Linked DNA regions of Pleomorphomonas sp. PLEO. The protein of the gene in region 2 interacts with the protein of the main gene of each other region in a pairwise test. Links are inferred from orthologs where the notes say so. Each region holds a gene or a part of one and is shown on either strand. Other genes may lie near its edges.

Evidence for each region.
Region 1: the proteins of AB6N07_RS11430 (region 2) and secB interact in binary tests that used the Escherichia coli proteins (3 or more experiments, as listed by UniProt). The link is inferred for Pleomorphomonas sp. PLEO from one-to-one orthologs.
Region 3: the proteins of AB6N07_RS11430 (region 2) and AB6N07_RS22160 interact in binary tests that used the Escherichia coli proteins (3 or more experiments, as listed by UniProt). The link is inferred for Pleomorphomonas sp. PLEO from one-to-one orthologs.

The regions. Positions count from the first base shown.
Region 1 is NZ_CP166625.1:576,971-584,298, forward strand. Bases 4,516-7,328 are described here. They hold secB (protein-export chaperone SecB), read right to left. Parts: upstream 6,260-7,328; coding sequence 5,771-6,259; downstream 4,516-5,770. Other genes in these bases: AB6N07_RS02455 (NAD(P)/FAD-dependent oxidoreductase), read right to left, coding at 4,516-4,711; AB6N07_RS02460 (carbon-nitrogen hydrolase family protein), read left to right, coding at 4,909-5,679; AB6N07_RS02470 (FxsA family protein), read right to left, coding at 6,392-6,898; AB6N07_RS02475 (Tim44/TimA family putative adaptor protein), read left to right, coding at 7,143-7,328. Also shown: AB6N07_RS02435 (class I SAM-dependent methyltransferase), read right to left, coding at 1-415; rph (ribonuclease PH), read left to right, coding at 678-1,400; AB6N07_RS02445 (non-canonical purine NTP pyrophosphatase), read left to right, coding at 1,412-2,077; radical SAM family heme chaperone HemW, read left to right, coding at 2,082-3,284; more of AB6N07_RS02455, read right to left, coding at 3,383-4,515. UniProt on the Escherichia coli protein: One of the proteins required for the normal export of some preproteins out of the cell cytoplasm. It is a molecular chaperone that binds to a subset of precursor proteins, maintaining them in a translocation-competent state.
Region 2 is NZ_CP166625.1:2,459,948-2,467,273, reverse strand. What follows is about bases 2,198-5,008. They hold AB6N07_RS11430 (response regulator), read right to left. Parts: upstream 4,049-5,008; coding sequence 3,347-4,048; downstream 2,198-3,346. Other genes in these bases: AB6N07_RS11425 (efflux transporter outer membrane subunit), read left to right, coding at 4,322-5,008; AB6N07_RS11435 (ATP-binding protein), read right to left, coding at 2,198-3,350. Also shown: AB6N07_RS11445 (ABC transporter ATP-binding protein), read right to left, coding at 1-949; AB6N07_RS11440 (class I SAM-dependent methyltransferase), read left to right, coding at 1,285-2,061; more of AB6N07_RS11435, read right to left, coding at 2,067-2,197; more of AB6N07_RS11425, read left to right, coding at 5,009-5,749; AB6N07_RS11420 (efflux RND transporter periplasmic adaptor subunit), read left to right, coding at 5,746-6,831; AB6N07_RS11415 (efflux RND transporter permease subunit), read left to right, coding at 6,828-7,326. UniProt on the Escherichia coli protein: Response regulator member of the two-component regulatory system CpxA/CpxR which responds to envelope stress response by activating expression of downstream genes including cpxP, degP, dsbA and ppiA.
Region 3 is NZ_CP166625.1:4,783,298-4,788,350, reverse strand. What follows is about bases 2,071-5,033. They hold AB6N07_RS22160 (diaminopimelate decarboxylase), read right to left. Parts: upstream 4,397-5,033; coding sequence 2,744-4,396; downstream 2,071-2,743. Other genes in these bases: AB6N07_RS22165 (alanine racemase), read right to left, coding at 2,071-2,722. Outside these bases: AB6N07_RS22170 (Mur ligase family protein), read right to left, coding at 1-1,472; more of AB6N07_RS22165, read right to left, coding at 1,514-2,070. UniProt on the Escherichia coli protein: Specifically catalyzes the decarboxylation of meso-diaminopimelate (meso-DAP) to L-lysine. Is not active against the DD- or LL-isomers of diaminopimelate.

The DNA.
Region 1 (7,328 bases), 1.9 Mb from region 2 along the record:
GGAAGGCTGTCAGTTGGCAGACGACCGGGAGATCCATGACCCGCATTTCCCAGGCCGTGCCAATGCCGGGCTCGGTCCGCCAACGGCCTGGGCCATCTTCCTCGATATCGCCCGTAAAGGCGGCCCCGGCCGCCGCCCAGACCGATGGCGCGAGACGTCGCGGTCCCATGGCCTGAGGCTCCGGTCGTATGACAGTCAGCGCGCCATAGCGCTCGAGCTTTTCACCCTCGCCCATGTCGAGAAGGCGATAGTCGTCCCACCCCTCGGTGATGAGCAGCGATCCGACCTCTTCGGTTGCCAAGCGCGGCCCAAGCACGGCCGGCATCGGCCGTTTGAGGGCGGCGGCGGCAGACGGGCGGGCCGGGCCGCGAGGTTCGTGGCTGCGTATCTCTGGGCGCACCGTTTCTTTCGCCATATCCGCGGATCTCTCCGGCTTGCGGGAGAAAGGGCGGCCACCGGGGCGAGAAGCGGGTGTGACAGGGGAGGGCGGCTTGGGCAAGGTGGATCGTCCAGGTAGAAAACGGTGTTCGGCCCCTTATACACGGCCTCCAGCCGGAATGAAGCGCCGCTTTCCCGCCTGTTTGTCGATCGCGCCCTTTACGGGACTTCCCCGACAGGGCTACAAGGGCGCGACCTTGCGAAGCCTATTGCTCCGCACCCGATATGTTGGAGAAACCATGCGCCCGTCCCGCCGTGCCCCCGACGAGTTGCGTACCGTCAGCCTTGAGCGCGGCGTGTCACGCCATGCCGAAGGTTCCTGCCTCGTGAAGTTCGGTGATACCCATGTGCTCGTCACCGCCTCGGTCGACGAAAAGGTGCCGCCGTGGCTGAGGGGTGGTGGCAAGGGTTGGGTGACCGCCGAATACGGCATGCTGCCGCGCGCCACAGGCGAGCGCATGAAGCGCGAGGCGGCTGCCGGCAAGCAATCGGGCCGCACGCAGGAAATCCAGCGGTTGATCGGCCGTTCGTTGCGTGCCGTCGTCGACCTGATCGCCCTCGGCGAGCGCCAGATCGTCATCGATTGCGACGTCATCCAGGCTGATGGCGGCACCCGCACCGCTTCGATCACCGGCGCCTTCGTAGCGCTCTATGACGCCATCGAGTGGATGCGCCGGCGTAACCTGGTTCCTGCTCAGGCCAAGGTATTGCGCGACCATGTCGCCGCCGTCTCCTGTGGCATTTCCGACGGCTTGCCGGTGCTCGACCTCGACTATATCGAGGATTCCTCGGCCGAAACCGACGCCAACTTCGTGATCACCGGCTCCGGCGGTCTCGTCGAAATCCAGGGCACCGCCGAGGGCGCGCCCTTCTCCGAAGCCGAGCTGCAACAGCTGCTCACGCTCGCCAAGGGCGGCATCGCCAAGCTGATCGAGCTGCAGAAAGCGGCCATCGCATCCTGAAAGGGTTGGACATGACCGAACAGCGCCGCATCGACGGCAAGCGCCTGATTGTCGCAACGCACAACAACGGCAAGCTCCGGGAGTTTTATTTCCTGTTGGGCGGTCTTTCCATCGAGCTCGTCTCAGCCGGCGACCTCGGCCTGCCAGTGCCGGTCGAGGACGGCGAAACCTTCGTCGACAACGCCCGCATCAAGGCTCTGGCAGCCGCTCGCGCCGCCGGTGAGGTGGCGCTTGCCGACGATTCGGGCCTTTGCGTCGAAGCCCTTGACGGCCGCCCGGGCGTTCATACCGCCGACTGGGCGGGGCCGAACCGCGATTGGTCGATGGCCATGCGCCTCGTGGAGGAAGAACTCTACAAGGCCGGCGCGGCGACACCGGATAAGCGGCGGGCAACCTTCTTGTCGCTCCTCTGCCTTGCCTGGCCGGATGGACATACGCAGGAATATCTCGGCACGCGTGACGGCACGCTGGTCTGGCCGCCGCGTTCGGCCGATTTCGGCCACGGCTACGACCCCGTCTTCATGCCGGAGGGCGAGAGCAAGACCTTTGGCGAGATGACCGAGGCGGAAAAGCATGGCTCGATCTGGGAAGCGCCAGGTCCGCTGTCGCACCGGTCGCGGTCGTTGAAGCTGCTTGTCGAGGGCGCTTTCCCCGTCGGCTTCGGACCGCGTGGGTGAACCGATGAGCGAGCGGGATCTTCTTTCGGAGGTGGAAGCCACGGCTGAGGGCACGCCGGACATCGGTTTCGGCGTCTACATCCATTGGCCGTTCTGCGCTCGCAAGTGTCCCTATTGCGACTTCAACAGTCACGTCCGGCCGAAAGGCATCGACGAGGCCGGCTATCTCGATGCCATGGAGCGAGAGATCGCCGCCCATGCGCGCCTGACTCCCGGCCGCACGGTGACCTCTGTCTTCCTCGGTGGCGGCACGCCATCGCTGATGAAGCCAGAGAGTGTTGGCCGTCTCCTCGATCTGGTCGGTCATCATTGGCAAGTGTCGGCCGATGCCGAGATCACTTTGGAGGCCAATCCTTCATCAGTGGAAGCCGAGCGTTTCCGCGGCTATCGGGCCGCCGGCGTCAACCGCCTGTCGCTCGGCGTGCAAGCGCTGAACGATGCCGACCTCAAATTCCTCGGCCGGTTGCATAATGTCGACGAGGCGCTCCGCGCGCTTGAGTTGGCGCGTGAGATCTTCCCGCGCCTTTCCTTCGATCTCATCTATGCCCGTCCCGACCAGACCCTCGAAGCCTGGGAGGCCGAACTTCGGCGCGCCATAGGCTTTGCCGCTGACCATCTTTCGCTCTACCAGCTCACCATCGAGCCGGACACCGCCTTCGAGAAGCTCTATGCCGCCGGCAAGTTGGTGGTGCCGGACGCCGACGCCGCCGCCGACCTCTACGAGCTGACTCAAACGATCGCGGGCGCGGCCGGTCTGCCAGCCTACGAGATCTCCAATCACGCCACGCCGGGCGGCGAGAGCCGACACAACCTTCTCTACTGGCGTTATGGCGAATATCTCGGCCTCGGCCCCGGCGCCCACGGCCGCATCGTCAATGGCGACGACCGTGGTCGCCTTGCCACGATTGCCGAGCGCAATCCGGAAGCCTGGATGAAGCGTGTCGCAGAGACGGGCAATGGCGTGATCGAAACCGAGGAAATCTTCGGTGAGACGGCCGGCGACGAAATGCTGCTGATGGGCCTCCGTCTCGTCGAGGGCATCGACGTTGCCCGCTACCGACGGCTTGCTGGCCGCGGCTTCGATCCAGAACGGATTTCTGACCTTGTCACCCACGGCATGGTGGAGGTGCTGCCCGACGGCCGCATCCGCACCACACCGGCCGGCGCCTTCGTGCTGGACGCCGTCGTGGCCGATCTCGCCGCCTGAGGCTTGTTAGAAGCATTTCTGGTGAAAACAGGTTCACCAGAAATGCACTATCTCACTGTTCAGGCGCAATTTCGGTTCCCACTTTCGCTGAAACTGCTCTAAAGCCGCGACGCCGGTTGCGGCTTCGAGCCGTCGGAAAAACGTGACAGGCGGAAATGCGTCGGGTCGACGAAGGGCGTCGTTCCCGTGACGAGGTCGCCGACCAGCCAGCCCGCGCCCGGCCCAATGCCGAAACCATGACCTGAAAAGCCCGTGGCGACAACGAGACCGGAAAGTCCGTCCACTTCGGAAATCACCGGCACCACGTCAGGCGTCACGTCGATGAAACCGGCCCAGGCCTGGACGATACGGACATCCTGGAAGGACGGAAAGCGGCGCTTCAGCTCGGTCATGGTCCGCCGCAGGAAACGAAGATCGGGTTTCGGATCGAGAACGCGGGTCTTCTCGTAGGGCGACATCTTGTCGAGCGGCCTTGTCGGCCAGTCATCGATCTCGCGGAAAAAACGCGAGCCGAAAGACAGCGACACATGTTTCCAGTCAGCCATGAGCGCCGGCAGGAAATCCAAAGTGAAGCGGACATGGTCGGGCGTAAGATCGGCGACGTTGGCAACGCCGTTCGCAATCGTCAGGCCACCGTCGGCGCGCTTGCGAATGCCAATGACATCATCCCAGATGCCGGCGTCGGGACCACCCATCACCGGACCGGTACGCGATACCGTCGACCGCATCTTGAGCTGTGGCAGCGTGACGCCAAGATCCTTCAGGAAACGGCGCGACCAAGCACCGGCGGCGAGCACGACGCGCTTCGTCTTGATGCTGCCGCGCTCGGTGACCACCGACACGATCTCACCGCAGGCTGTTTCAAGGCCACGTACCGCACAATCGGTCAGGATAACGGCACCCTTGGCACGAGCGGCGAGGGCGATCGCCGGCGCGGCTTTCTGGGGCTCGGCGCAGCCGTCGCTCGGGCACCACAGGCCGGCCGGCGGCGGCGAGAGGTCGTCCTTCATGATGGCTCGAACGGCTTCACCCTCGATCACCTCGGCGCCAATGCCACGATCGGCGGCCGCTTTGACCCAGGCGCGGTAGCCATCGACATCACGTGCCTTGCGGGCGGCAAAGAAAATGCCGGTCTCGCGGAAGCCGGTCTCGCCAACGCCGTGGGCGCCCATTTCCCGCCAGAGCCGCAGCGCTTCCCTGATAAGGTCGAATTCGCGCGGATCACGATCGGCTTGGCGAACCCAGCCCCAGTTGCGGCTCGACTGCTCGCCGCCGACATGGCCCTTTTCGAGCAGCACCACCTTGAGGCCCCGCTCGGCCAGATAAAGCGCCGAACTGGTGCCAATGATGCCACCGCCGACAATGACGACATCGGCTTCCTTCGGCACGACCATATCGGACGAAACGGGATCGACCTGCGGACCCATCACTCAAGCTCCTCAAAAGATACCGGTATCACCGGCAGCGTTGCTCCCTTTTTAAGCCAAAACCTCGGCCGATCCAGTCCGGCAGGCTCCCAAGCAAGCCTATAAAACGGGCATTTGTAGCACTAGCGCCAACCGCCTGAGTGGTGCTTTCCTGGCCTGTATGCCTTTCGATCTCGCCTCTTCCCGTGGAGCCGCCGATGCTGCTTGCCGCCTTGCAGATGCAATCCCGCCCGTCAGACGTCGCCGCCAATCTCGATCTGTTGGAGCGGGCAGCAGCCGAAGCGGCGGCCAGCGGCGCCCGCCTCCTGGTAACGCCGGAGCTCGGCCTCGTCGGTTATGGCGCCGGCCCCGATCTGCCGCTTCTGGCGGAGCCGGCCGACGGCCCGCTTGCTGCCAACGTCGCTGCGATCGCCCGCCGACATTCCCTAGGCATCGTCGCCGGCTTTGCCGAGCGCGACGGTGACGCGCTCTACAACAGCGCGCTGTGGGTTTCAGGCGATAACCGGGCGGTCTACCGCAAGAGCCATCTCTATGGCCCTTATGAGAGGCACTGGTTTCGCGCGGCGGCGCCCTCGACGATCATCGTTCGCCAGGATGGGCTGAGCCTGGGTCTATTGATTTGCTATGACGTGGAATTCCCCGAGAACGTTCGCCGTCTCGCCCGCGCCGGCGTCGACGCGATACTGGTGCCGACGGCCTTGCCGATGAGCGGGTCGGCCGATTTCATCGCCGCCCACATGATCGCCGTGCGCGCCTTTGAAAACCAGATCTTCGTCGCCTATGTCGACAACTGTGGCCGTGATGGTGACTTTGCCTATGCGGGCCTTTCCCGTATCGCAGCCCCCGACGGCACCATCCTTGCCGCGCCGAGCGCCCGGGACGAGGCTCTGCTTTTTGCCCGGATAGAACCGGAAGCCTACGCCCGCTCCCGTGCCGAGAACACCTATCTTGCCGATCTCAGGACCTGAACCGCGGCCATAGCGCAGCAATCCTGCGAAAAGACAAACGGCGCGCCCCCTTCCGGAGGCGCGCCGTTCGTGTCGGTTCGAGGCGTGTGCCTCAGTTGGCAGCTCCCTGCTGCTGCTGCATCTGCTGCAGGCGGGAGAGATACTGCTGGTAGAGTGCGACGAAATCGATCGGATCGATCAGCAGCGGCGGGAAGCCACCGCGAATGACGGCATCGGCGATGATCTGGCGCGCGAAGGGGAAGAGAAGGCGCGGGCCCTCGATGTTGACGAAGGGGTGCAGATGCTGGGCCGGCACGTTCTGCACGGTGACGAGACCGCCGTAGGTCAGCTCGACATTGAAGAACACTTCCTCACCGATCGCCGCCTTGGCTTCGAGATGAAGATCGATCTCGTATTCGCTCTGGCTGCGCTGGCGAGAGTTGACGTTGACGCCGATGGAAATCTGCGGCGCCGCTTCGCGAGCCCGCAAGCTATCGGGCGCCTTCGGGTTCTCGAAGGACAGATCCTTGACATACTGGGCAACGACGCTCATCGACGGCTGGGCTTCAGCTGCGCCGTTTTCGGGCTGAACCGAACTCATTCTCGAACTCCTCCGGCCAGCCGGGGCGACCACGCCCGCAAGGGTGACCCTGTGTTTTGGTGGAACCGGCAGCAGAAGGCCGTTTCTCGATTTTTCCGCAGGTCCGAGCGCTATCAGGCTTGACGAATGAGATCAAGGCCGATCGCCGTCACGGTCGGATGGAGGGAATGAAGGGCGATCCGACCATGGCGAACTGCCACCGCCGCGCCTTTCCCACTGATCCTCATCAAGGTCGACGACACCGTCATCCGGTGACTGGCGGCTCGAAGACATAGTCGACACCGTAAGGCGTGCTGCGATCGACGCGATGATCAACCGCCGTATCGGGGAGAATAGCAACAGGAAGGCTAGAACATCGGACAAGAAGCCCGGCAGAATCAGCAAGACGCCAGCGACGAGCACCACAAAGCCCTCGAGCAGCGCACCTGTCGGCATCCGTCCCCCGGAAAGCTCCACTTGCACCCGGCGTAGCAGGCCGAAGCCGACATAGCGGAACAGCGCCAAGCCACCGAATGCGGCGAGTAGCACCAACCCGACGGTATTGATGACGCCGAGGTGACCGCCCACCCAAACGAGCGTGGCGATCTCGGCGATCGGCCAGGCGATGAGAAGAAGCGGCAGGTAAGGCGAAAGACGCATGGCGGTTCCGGTTCATTTGGCGTGTTTTGACATGATGCGCCGCCCGGTCAGCGGGGCGCAAGGGTCACTGCCGTACCATATGGTCGGAGCGATAGCGGGAGGCAAGCGACGGCCTTGTCTTCGAAATCGCTCAAGATTCACCGCATGTCCGTCTTTCCCTCGCCGCTGCCGTCGCCTACATAGGCAGACGACAGAAACGCGATGCTGCGCCCTCCCGGCGCCAACTGAGGGAAACGATGCTCGGATGAACGCCTTCCTCGATCTCACCAGCCTCATCTTCCTCGTGATTGCCGTTGTCATTTTCTGGCGCCTCAGGAGCGTGCTGGGTACGCGCACCGGTAACGAGAAGCCACCTTTCGATCCGTTCGCCGGCCGCAAGGCGGACATCGAGCCACCGCCGGCAGGCGATAATGTGGTGACGCTGCCGCGC
Region 2 (7,326 bases):
GTGGCTGGCTGTAGTTGGCGCCCAGGATGACGAAGAGGACGAGCGTCGGCAGGTCGAGCGAGCCCGCCGCCACCAGGAAGGCCCCGACGGGCAGGATGACCACCACGTTGGTGAGTACCAGGGCGTGGAAGGTTCCGCCGAGCGGCAGATAGTCCTTTGCCCAGGCAGTCTCCACCTCCGCGTAGGCCCGCACGGCGCGGGCCGTTTCCGCGAAGCTCTCGCCGGTCCGGTTGAATATCTTGACCACGGCCATGCCGGCCAGGAACTCGACGACCGACGCATTCATGCGAGCGCCGGCGCGCTGGTAATCGGCCGCCCAACGAGCGCCCCTGGCCATGCCGGCGGAGATCAGAACGAAGGCGATCGGCGTTACCGCGACCGTGGCGAGCGCCATGCGCCAGTCTATCGCGAAGAGCCAGACGGACACGGCGAGCCAGCTGGCGAGCGCACTGGCTCCTTCGGGAATGCCATGGGCGAAGATCAGCTCCATGCTCTCGGGTTCGTCGATGATGAGCTTCTTGGCGTCCCCGCTCTTGCGGTCGGCGAACCAGCCGATCGGCAGCCGCGCCAGATGACGGGCAAGGGCAAGGCGTAGGCGGCAGAGCACGTCGAAGGCGACCACATGCGACAGACCGACCGCCAGCCCCATCAGCGCATAACCAACAACGACCGCGAGAAGAGCCAGACCGGCCGCGCCGATGAGATAGGCCGGATCAAGCATGCCGGACAGCGCCGCCATGACGACCTTGTAAATCACCAAGATCGGCGCCAGCTCGAAGGCGACGGCGGCGGTCGCGAGACCGAACGCCCCGACCATGGCGAGCCTCGATCCCGGAAGAAAACGGCTCAGCAACTTCAGGCTGGCGAGATAGTCGGGTCCGCCGGTCTCAGACTTGCGGCTCTCGTCGGCGCCATCCAGCAACGCGCCTTCGACGGAAATGTCCGTCATGTCGACATCCTCTAGCAACGGCCGCCTGACGGACGGCCACGGGCCGACGCTATTCGGTGTGACAATCATTAGCAACATAATGTTGCAAATTAGGTGTTGCTACGACGGCTTCCCCGGCAATGTCGCGCCGAAGGTGGAAAGCCAGTTTCAGACACCCAGCACGGTCGTTGGAGGGTCGAGGAAATCAGCAAAAGCCGATATCGCGTCGAGGTAGCCCACAATCCTCAGGCAAGCTGCCACGGACGAACCAAAGCGGGTCTCATGCCACTTACCTCGTTTATCCATTTGCCGCATTGCTTGCCTATGACAGGATGGTTGCGACAAAGGAGGATAAGATGCGCCATCAGGACGGCAGCGCCGGCGATGCCGATTACGGCCGGATCGGACAATCCTATAGCGCCTACCGCCAGCCCGATCCGCGCATCGCCGCCAGGATCGTGGAGGCGCTCGGCCCGGCTGGAACGGTGCTCAACATCGGGGCCGGCGCCGGCTCCTATGAGCCTGAAGATCGCGAGGTCACCGCCGTCGAGCCATCGGCTTCGATGCGGGCGCAGCGACCGGCACACCTCGCCCCAGCCATCGATGCCACCGCCGAGCACCTGCCGTTCGCCGACGACAGCTTCGACGCGGCCATGGCGAGCTTCACCATCCACCAGTGGACCGACCTAGCGGCCGGCCTGCGCGAAGTGCGCCGCGTCACCCGTGGGCCGGTGGTCATCCTCACCTGCGATCCTCAGGAGGTGGAAGCCTTCTGGTTGAACGATTACGCGCCGAAAGTGCTCGCCACCGAGGCACGCCGCTATCCCACGTTTGAAAGAATAGCCGAGGGCCTCGGCACTCCGATCGAACGCATCGCCGTACCGATCCCCTTCGATTGCCGCGACGGCTTCAACGAAGCCTATTACGGCCGGCCGGAGAAGCTGCTCGAACCGGCGGCGCGCCTGTCCTGCTCGGCCTGGAGCTTCATCACCCCCGAAGAGGCGAACGCCGCCGTCGCCACCCTCGCCGCCGACCTCAAGTCTGGTGCCTGGGACGCGAAATATGGCGCCTTGCGTCAGCAGCCCACCTACCTCGGCTCGCTCTACCTGCTGGTTTCGGCCGGCAAACCATAGCTCCGCTAGCCGGCTGCCCATTGGCTCGTCGAGGAAATAGTCAGCACCACGCGCAATCCGCCGCTAGCCGCCGGCTCCGCCGTCGCGGTGCCGCCGTGCCGTTCGATCGCCTGACGGGCAATGGCCAGCCCAAGGCCGTGGCCTGGGGTGGATAGATTGTCCGATGCCCGCGCAAAGACGCGGAAAATGCTCTCGAGTTCTTCCTCCCGGACACCCGGGCCATTGTCGCAAACCTCCAGTTTGAGACAGCCGCCCTCGACCGATGTACGGACCATGACCTCGGCATCCGGGTTGGAGAACTTGACGGCGTTGCGGATCACATTCTCGATGGCCCGATAGATCAGCTCGCCATTGACGTCGGCGATAAACGAGGCGACGCCCTGGTAAGTCACCGTGACGCCCCGAGCGCCCCCCTCAAAGCACGCATCCTCGATGATCTCGGTGACCAGATCGATGATGTCCAGTTTCTGGCGCGAAAGCCCCTTGCTGTCGGAAGCGCTGAGGCGCGCCAACGTCAGAATCTCCTCGACCAATTCGTCAAGCCGTCCGATTTCCCCTTCCATGCGATCGAGCATGTCCTCAAGGCGCGTCGGGCTCTTCCTCAGCACACCGATAACCGCTTGCAGACGCGATAGCGGCGAACGCAGTTCATGGGAGACGTAGTGGAACAATCGTTCTCTGCCCTGCTGGAACTCCTGCAGGCGGGCCGCCGTCTGGTCGAAATCGCGGCCGAGCATGGCCAGTTCGTCCCGCTGCTTGGGGTCGGGGGCGATGCGGCGGCTGAAGTCGCCACGGGCCAAGCCGCTGAGACCGTCGCTGAGCTTGCCGAGCGGCCCCATGAAGTATCGGACGATCCAGAAGGCCGCGCCAAGGCTGGTCAGGACCGACACCAAAAGTGGCGCCAGCTTGGGAATCTGCGCGGACAGCCAGCTCTCTCGCGGAGCATTCAACCTCAACCGCCAGCAGACATCATCGCGCAGGACCAACCGTTGAGCGGTTTCGTCGTCAACAGAACCGCTGCAAGCCGAAGGCAAAGCTTCCTGGGAGAGAACAAGGCGCACCGAAGGATCGACGGCTGCGGTTTGACGCGCAAAGGCAACCACCGCCCCTTGTCCATCGAGGACCAGAAGCTTGGCGGCCGTTGCCAGGACAAACTCCTGTTTTGCCAGGATTTTCTGGTCATTGGGAGGAAAGACCCCAACCGCGTAGCTAATCCCGAACACGAGGGCGGTTGCCAAGGCGGTGACCAGCCAGACGACGACCGAAAGCCTCAGGAACAATCGGCTCATTGGGGCAAACCGTCCTTGATCAGCTGATAGCCTTGGCCGCGAACGGCGCGAATCCACGACTGTCCGTCCGGATGCAACCCTAGCTTCTGGCGGACGGAGCTGATGTGAACGTCGATCCGCCGGTCGAACGGCGTCAGCGGCCGGCCGAACGCCCGTTTCGACAAATCCTGCTTTGACACCAACTGGCCGGCGCTGCGCGCCAGCACCTCAAGGAGGTTGAACTCCGCGCCGGTGAGTTCGAGCGGATGGCTGCACCATTCCGCCGTCCGCTTACCCGGCATGAGAATGAGCGGCCCGGCCCGAACGATCTCCACGGCATCCTCGTGCCCAGGGGACTGCGCCGTCCGGCGCAAAATCGCCCGAAGGCGAGCGGCGAGTTCGCCCGGCGAGCACGGCTTGGGCACATAGTCGTCGGCGCCCAGGTTGAGGCCGGAAATACGATCGACCTCGTCGCCGCGTGCCGTCAGCATCAACACAGGGACATTGCTGGTCCGGCGGATCCGCTGGAGCGCTTCTATACCATTCATGCGTGGCATCATCACATCGAGGACGACGATATCGACCGTTTCCGCCTGCAGAAAATCGAGGCCCTTCTTGGCATCCTCAAAACAAGTAACCTCGAAATCCTCGGCGCAGAGATAGTCTCTGAGCAAAGTCGTAAGCTCGTTGTCGTCGTCTATGAGGAGAACTTTCACCATGGCGGACCCGAAGTCATAACGCTTCCATCAGGTCTCGATCGTTTCCACCAGTGGCAGACGGAAACAGGATGTTCGACCGGTCACGACTTGTCGGGCCAAATCCTGCTCTGTCCGGGGCGGTCCCGATTGAGCGATAAGCGTATCATATTTCTCAGCGACAATAGCTGCTTCGCGGCCGCCGGTCGCAAACTTTACATATCTTTTCCTTGCCCTTACCGCACTTAACATACGCCCTGCTATCGGTTCGTCGCGACCTTATCGGGAATGAACCAAATGAAAATCGAGCTCGCCTGGCTGACCTCGGCTGCCCTCGTCGCAGGCTGCGCAAATCTGCCAATGGCCGAGCCGCCCAAATTGGACCTGTCCGCAAATTGGCATGCAACACTTCCCCACCAGGGAAAGACCGCTAACCTGGTCGCCTGGTGGGGAAGCTTCAAAGATCCGGCACTGACCGAGTTGATGGCGGTGGCCGAGGCTAACAGCCCGAGCCTTGAATCGGCTGTGGCGGCGATCGACAAGGCAAGGGCGACCGAAGCCTCGACACGCTCCGGCTTGCTTCCGTCTCTGACCGGCAGTGGATCGTTCGAGCGTAGCGGCACCAGCGGCTCGGCCGAAAACAAGATAGCGGCGTCGAATACGAGCAGCGGCGGTCTCGACTCCTCCTGGGAGATCGATCTTTTTGGCAAGACGCGCGCGCAAGCCTCGGCTGACCATGCCCGTATCGAGGAAAAGGTCGCCGATTGGCACGACGCCCGCGTTTCGCTGGCGGCGGAAATCGCCGACGACTATGTCCAATACCGCGGCTGCCGCCTTCTCGAGCAGGCCTATCGGCAAGAGCTCCAGTCTCAGCGGGAGACAATTTCCGCCACGCAGACCTCGACGGAATCGGGGTTCAAATCCACGTCCGACCTTGCCCTCGCCCGTGCCAGCGCGGCCAGCTCCTCGTCGACGCTGATCTCGCAACAGGCCGAATGCGACGTTCTGGTCAAGACGCTGTCCGAACTCGCCGCGGTCGACGAAACCAAGGTGCGCAAGATCCTCGGCTCGCAGACCGGACGCATTCCCACCCCACCCCACATCCAGGTGACCAGCGTTCCCGCCGATCTTCTGCGCCAGCGGCCCGACGTCGCCAGCTACGAGCGGGAGATGGCAGCCACTCTGTATGAGGTCGGCTATGCGAAGGCGGACCTCTATCCAAGCCTGTCTCTGTCGGGCGACCTGACGATCAGCCATTCCACCCTGACCGGCCAATCCATTCCGTGGTCGTTCGGCCCGTCGGTGTCCATTCCGCTGTTCGATGGCGGCTCCCGCCGCGCCGCCGTCAAGAGCGCCGAAGCCGCCTATCGCTCGGCGGTCGCCAGCTACAAGTCCGGCGTTCTCTCCGCCGTCGACGACGTGGAAACGGCGATGGTGCGGGTGGACTCCACCACCCGCCGCATTGGCGACAGCGCGAGCGCCGCCAGCAATTACCGAACCTATTTCAAGGCCATCGACGACAACTGGCGCGCCGGCGGAACAAGCCTTCTCGATCGAGAATCGGCGCGGCGCGACGCCCTGTCGGCCGAAGTGACGCTGATCGAGGTGAGGCGGGACGCCGTGCGCTACTGGATCGCGCTCTACAAGGCGCTCGGCGGTGGTTGGCAAAAGTCTCCCATCACCTTGGCTGCCGTGCCATCCGAGTCTCAAGGAACATCCGAATGAACCCGCGCGTCCTTGTTTCCACGTTGCTCGTCTCGATCGCGGCTTGTGGTCTTCTGCCCGCCGCAAACGCCCAGCAGGCCGACACCACCGCTTCGAGCAGCGCCCTCACCGTGCGCACGGTGCAGCCTCAGGTCATGCAGTGGGCGGAATCGGTGCCGGCCAGCGGTTGGCTCAAGGCCTGGCATGAAGCACAGATCGAAGCCGAAATCGGTGGCTACCGGATTACCGACGTTCTGGTGGATGTAGGAAGCGTCGTCACCAAGGGCCAGGAACTCGCACATCTGTCCCAGGACGCGGTTCTGGCCGATCTGCATAAGCAGGAGGCGGCCGTGGCCAAGGCCACCGCCGATCTCGCCAAAGCCAAGACCGACGCCGATCGGGCGCGCCAGGTAACCGGCACCGGCGCGCTGTCGGCCCAGCAGATCAACGAATACATCATCACCGAACAGACGGCCCAGGCGACTCTGGACTCCGAGAAGGCGGCGTTGGATAGCGAACAGATCAAACTCTCTCAGACGGTCATCCGGGCCGTTGACGACGGAATGATCTCCTCGCGATCGGCAACGCTGGGTGCCGTGGTTTCCTCGGGAACCGAGCTGTTCCGTCTCATCAGGCAGCAGCGGGTGGAGTGGCAGGCCGAGGTCGCAGCACGCGATCTTCTCAACGTTCACGCCGGCCTCGGCGCCCACATCGACGTACCCAACGGCACGAAGATCGAAGGGCGCGTCCGGCTGGTGTCGCCAACCGTCGACACCGACACGGGACGCTCGGTCATCTACGTGGAGCTGCCGGTCGACAATATCGCCCGGGTTGGCCTGTTCGCTTCTGGCGGCATCGATCTCGCGACGACCCCCGCCCTAACCGTGCCGGAGACCGCGCTCGTCTTCCGCGACGGGCTCAATTACGTCTTCACGGTCGATGGCAATCGCAAGGCGAACCGGATCCTGGTCGAGATTGGACGTCGGCAGCAGGATCGCGTCGAGATCGTCTCGGGTCTCGCGGCCGACGCCAACGTGATCGAGTCGGGCGGCGCTTTCCTCTCGGACGGCGTTGAGGTCGACGTGGAGAACAGCGGCAAATGAATATCTCCGCCTGGTCGATCCGCAACCCTGTTCCGCCCATCCTACTGTTTATCCTGCTGACCGCCTGCGGGTTGTTGGCCTTCGACCGGCTGGCCGTCCAGAAGTTCCCCGACATGGACCTGCCGACGGTCAAGATCTCGGCGTCCCTGGAAAGCGCGGCGCCAGCCCAGCTTGAGACGGAAGTGGCGCGCAAGATCGAGGACGAACTCGCCTCGCTCAGCAAGCTCGACCACATCACCACCACGATCACCGACGGCTCCGTCTCGATCAGCGTGTCCTTCCAACTTGAAAAGGACGGCGAAGAAGCCCTCAACGAGGTCCGAAACGCCGTCGACAGCGTCACCGACCTGCCCGCGTCCATGGAGACGCCGAGCGTTTCCAAGGTGACGGTCCAGAACTCGCCTCTCTTGGTCTACGCTGTAAAGTCGTCGAAACTGAACGAGACGGAACTTTCCTGGCTCATCGACAACGATTTCAAGAAGGCGCTGCTCGCCG
Region 3 (5,053 bases), 2.3 Mb from region 2 along the record:
AGATTCGAAACGGCTTGGGAGATCGCGACGTCACGAGGAGCTACCGAGGCAGCTCTTCTTTCCGCTCCCGCTTCAACGATGCCACCCATGACCTGGGCGCGAATAATACCAGGATCTTCACTTCGTGGATTATCGTCTGTGACGAATATCTGGTCCGCTAGTTCTCCGGCGACCCGACCCATTCGCGGACGCTTTCCTACGTCGCGATCGCCGCCAGCACCAAAGACGATCGAGATTGGTCTTCCAGGAAACGCCTCACGCGCGCCAGTTAAAATCGACCGCAGTGCATCGTCCGTGTGAGCATAATCAACATAAACACGCCCGCACGTGTTGGTCTCCCCAACGAACTCCATCCTTCCTCGCACCGGCCGGACGCGACCCAGCGCAGCCACAGCTTCGCCAAATGATACGCCTGATGCGACTGCCATTCCGACAGCCAGCACCGCATTGTATCGCTGAAACGCGCCATACAACGGCATTGCGATTGCCACAACCTCCGGGCCGTGGTGCATTGTCAGTTCAACCCCGACGTCACTTTGGGTCGCCGATGCTACAAAGAAGTCGGCTGTTGCGTGCTCACACGAGCAGGTCAGTATTTGGACATCCGGTCTCTGTGCCGATATCGAAGTGATCAGATCGACGCCGTAACGGTCGTCGATATTAACAACAGCAACACCCTCCTTCTTGAGGCGATCGAGGAAAAGCATCCGTTTGCATTCAGCGTATCTCTCGAACGCCCCTAGATCGTCGTCCATAGTCCGCTTCTTGCGGTTGTAGCTGTGGTAGTTCAGGTGATCCCGTGTAAGGTTGGAGAAAGCGGCGACATCGACCTCAACGCTCGACAACCGCTCCTCGTTTAGCCCTTGGCTCGAAGCCTCAACAGCGAGGTACGAGCGTGTGTGCTTCTCCGCCACTGCCTTAAGTAGCTTGCAGAACGCGTCGGGTTGAGGAGTGGTCAGGCCTGTTACAAGACAATTATGAGGCTCATCCGAAATCAACCCCAATGTACCGAGGGAGTATGCATCTCGCCCGACGGCCCGCCAAATGTCGCGTAGGATCGATACGGTCGAGGTCTTGCCATTGGTGCCTGTTACCGCAGCAATGTGGTGGGGTCTCTTCTGTATAAAGCGAAAGGCGACCTGCGCAAATGCGAGCTCAGGGTTCGCAACCTGCACAAAAATCACCTTTGACCGAGCGTAATCATCAACAGGAAGGTCGTCAAGGTTGAGGCCTGGCTCAAATACGACAACCTGCGCTCCACTCTCTATCGCGCTCGCGATGAACCTTGGGCGATCATCCTTTGGAACATCCCCGCTCGGTGTTGGGGCCTTGGCCTCAAGCGAGAAGAAGATGTCGCCGGGATCCACCTTTCTGCTATCCATTGTAGCGCCATACAAAATTAACGCCTGTGCCTTTAGCGTTGATGTTACGTAAATCGGATCAACAATGTCGACAAGTTCAGCAAACGTCATTTTGATCCCTCCGGACCGGCGCTCTTTCCACTAGAGATCCCCTAAGGGACCACGACCTCTTCGGGGCGTTCATGGGACAGGAAATCGAGATGACTCATCGAGTATCCATAGGCCCCGGCTAAACCGACGACAAAGATGTCGCCGATACGTGCGTGCTGAATAACGATCGGCTCCGCAGTAAGCTTGTCGGCCGAGTTACAAAGCGCCCCTCCAATGAACGCCTCCTCGTCGACCACCTCTTCTTGCTCCTCAAACACAGGCGGACGACCGATTGAGACGATAGATGTGGGGTGATTGATCTTTAGCGCGACAGGTCGTCGGAAGTGATGCGAGCCACCCTGACAGACGACCTGCTTAACCCCCAAGCTCGACTTGATGTCGAGTATCTCGCTGCAATACCAGCCACTATCAGCCGCCAGATAGCGCCCCAACTCGAGGACAAATTGTCGATCTTCATAGCCGTATCGTGCGATAAGGGCCTTTAGTCCTGAGGCATACTCAGGCAACGAAAAGTCAGCCCCGGTTTCAAGATAGTCGATGCCGAATCCTCCACCGAAATCGATGACCTTACAGAGGTCGACATGGTGTCGTTCCGAAACTACGGAAGCGAGTTCAAACACCCTACGGCAGTTCTCCAGTAGATCGCTGGCGACCAGCACGCCGCTCGCCGAATAGACGTGAAGACCTTGTACGCTAAGGTTACTTAAGGCAATTATAAGATGCAGTTTGTCGAGGAACTGGTTCTGATCTATCCCAAACTTCGAACTGTCACCGGAAAAGGTCGCTTGGGCGCCGTGAACCTGAAAATTTGGATTGACGCGGATAAGAATATTCTGCGTAGTTCCCAACTCGGAACAGATGCTGTTTAGCCGATGGGCCTCGGTCAGAGACTCGATGTGGACTAACCGGATGCCGGTTGTTGCCGCCCATCTTAGTTCTTCTGGCGACTTTCCTGGCCCCGTGAACACAATCTGCTTAGGTGAAAATCCGGCCTCTATAGCCTTTTTTCCTTCTCCTATACTCGCGATCTCAACTCCCCCGATCCCGGCATCCAAAGCGGCTCGCAGGAACGCTGGGTGTGGGTTCGCCTTCATCGCGTAAAAAATCTCAACGCGTTCCGGGAGGGCGCTTCTGAGCCCCGCGATCTTCGACACCATAGGAGTCAATTCGTAGACATAGAAGCTTCGTCCCGAAGATCCGCTGGCTGCAATGTCCCGAATGACCTTTTCAATATTGCTTGATAGTCTCATTTGCGGTCTCCCGGCGTTGAATTATGATGACGTATCGTCGTAAGCCTCCAATTCCCGTCTCATTAGGTCGTCCAGAGTGCCTCTACGCTCGATTACTCGCAGATGGCCGCTTTCTTCAATCAGGATGGACGCGGGAAGATTCATGGAGTTGTACTCACTCTTCATTGAATGCGAGTAGGCACCAACTCCGGCCATTACCATGATGTCGCCAACACGTACTTCCGGAAATACTCGCGGAGCCAAAGTTCCATCATTCTCGGCGGTGACGGTGAATACATCGCCTGATTCACAGAGGTAACCGGCAACAACATAGGGCTTGCTTACGGCCCGAGAAACCCCGTCGCGCGGTACAAACCGGATCGGATGGAATGCTCCATATAGGGACGGGCGGATATTGTGATTCAATCCTGTGTTGACAATTACAAAGTTGTAACCGGCCGAGCGCTCGTCAGGGTCGGTCGTCTTTACTGCTTGCGCTTCGGCGAGCAATACCCCTGAGCCGGCCACCAAGAAGCGGCCCGGTTCGATTTGCAGGTCCACCTTTCTTCCTATCTGGCGAGAGAACTCGTCCATGGAAGCCGAGAGAGCGTTCCCCCACCCCTCTAGTGGCATTCCGTCATCTTTGTCGTCATCGTAAATTACTGGAAAGCCGCCGCCCAGATTGACAATCTCTAGGTCGGGAAACCGCTTTGCCATTTCCAGCGTTTTGTCCTTGATGAACAGCCATCGGCTCAAGTCCGTTCCGGAGCCGATATGCGAATGCACTCCGACGACCTTGATTCCGTTCTCTGCGGCGACGCTCCTCGCATCGTCAATTTGCGTGAAATAGATCCCGTGCTTGCTGCTGGGCCCTCCAGTGTTGGTCTTATGGTTAGCCCCATGCCCTTCGCCAGGATTAAGTCGCAGTGAGCATCTGGTGGCACCAGCTCGGCCGAGGAGCCGAATCTGATCGATCGAAGTACAGTTTACGAGAATGCCGCGCTGGACGAGCGTGCTATAGACCTCCAGAGTGGCCCCTTCTCCGGTATAGTAGATCTCCGCGGCTTTGAACCCAGCACGCAGCGCCCGATCGACCTCATTGATCGACGAAGCGTCGATCCAAAAACCTTCCTCCCTAACGATATTGAGGATGGCACCGATCGTGAGAGCCTTGCAAGCATATCGAGGGTGGAAAGGGCGATACGCGATCGAATTCATGATCTCTCGCGCATTCATCCTGACTGTTTTCTCGTCGAATACGTAGGTTGGAGTGTGATACTTCTCGACGATTTGGAGAGTGAGCTGGTCATCGCGGTATAATGGGTGGTCTGAAACTCTGTTTCCCTTGATCATGACCGTGACCCTTTGCGAAGGGGGCAGGTTGCTCCCTCTGAGGCTTGAATTATGGCGCGAACGCGCTACAACTGGCAGGTGAAAATTTGGGTTAAAATGGAGCTGATCTTGCAGGGATTTGACCAGGACGGCCAGAATTCGCGGTTCTTCGCCCGTCTCTGTCGCTCGAATTAGCCCGTCCCGCAAATGGCAATCATAGACAGCATATTCGACTTGGCCCGACGGTCCATTCAGGAGGCCATTGCCGAGAAGCGCACTTCTAAAGAGCGATGGCGTCGCGACACCGGCTTGGCGAAGGCGACTGTCGAAGCGGTGATTTCTGGAAGGGATGCGCACGAGCACACGAAGGTCCAGGCTATTAACGCGACCTTTCGCGACGAGGACGCCCTGCTGTTAGCGCTGCTTATGAGTATGACTAGCACAAGCTCTGCTGAACAATTGCCGCTTGCAGCATACGTTGGCAGATCGCGATATGTGCGACGAAGCTCGAGCGGAGAAGTGGTTACCGGTGATCTTGATATAGATGAGGCCAGAGGGGGCTTCGTGTTTCGTAGTATTCCAGATGTTCTTCCGGATGGGTCTGCAAACGCGATACGAAAGGCTCTGCATAAAGGACCGGTAATCCGACTTGGTGAAAGGGTAATATTGTTTGGAGTCGGGGAGCGATATTTGCGCCTCGTTATCTCTCACAATCCGGATTCGCCGAAGAGCGCTGTATCAAGAGCTATTATTTTGACGACGGATCAGACGCGCCTGGACCCAATGGCGACCGTGATGTTCCACGCTCATTCGTCATATCGAAGCTTCGGGACATTCGAGGAGGACTATCGGCGCAGTTTCGATAGACATCTAGTGAACGTGGATCGACAGCCCTCCACCGGATTGCTGAGGGTGTAATCCTAGCTACATGTCTGAGCTGTGGGGATGAATGTTAATGAGCGTCCCCGGCAGGAGCTTGCTTGTCAGGTGGAATATGTTGCGTCGCTCCACGGCAATGCA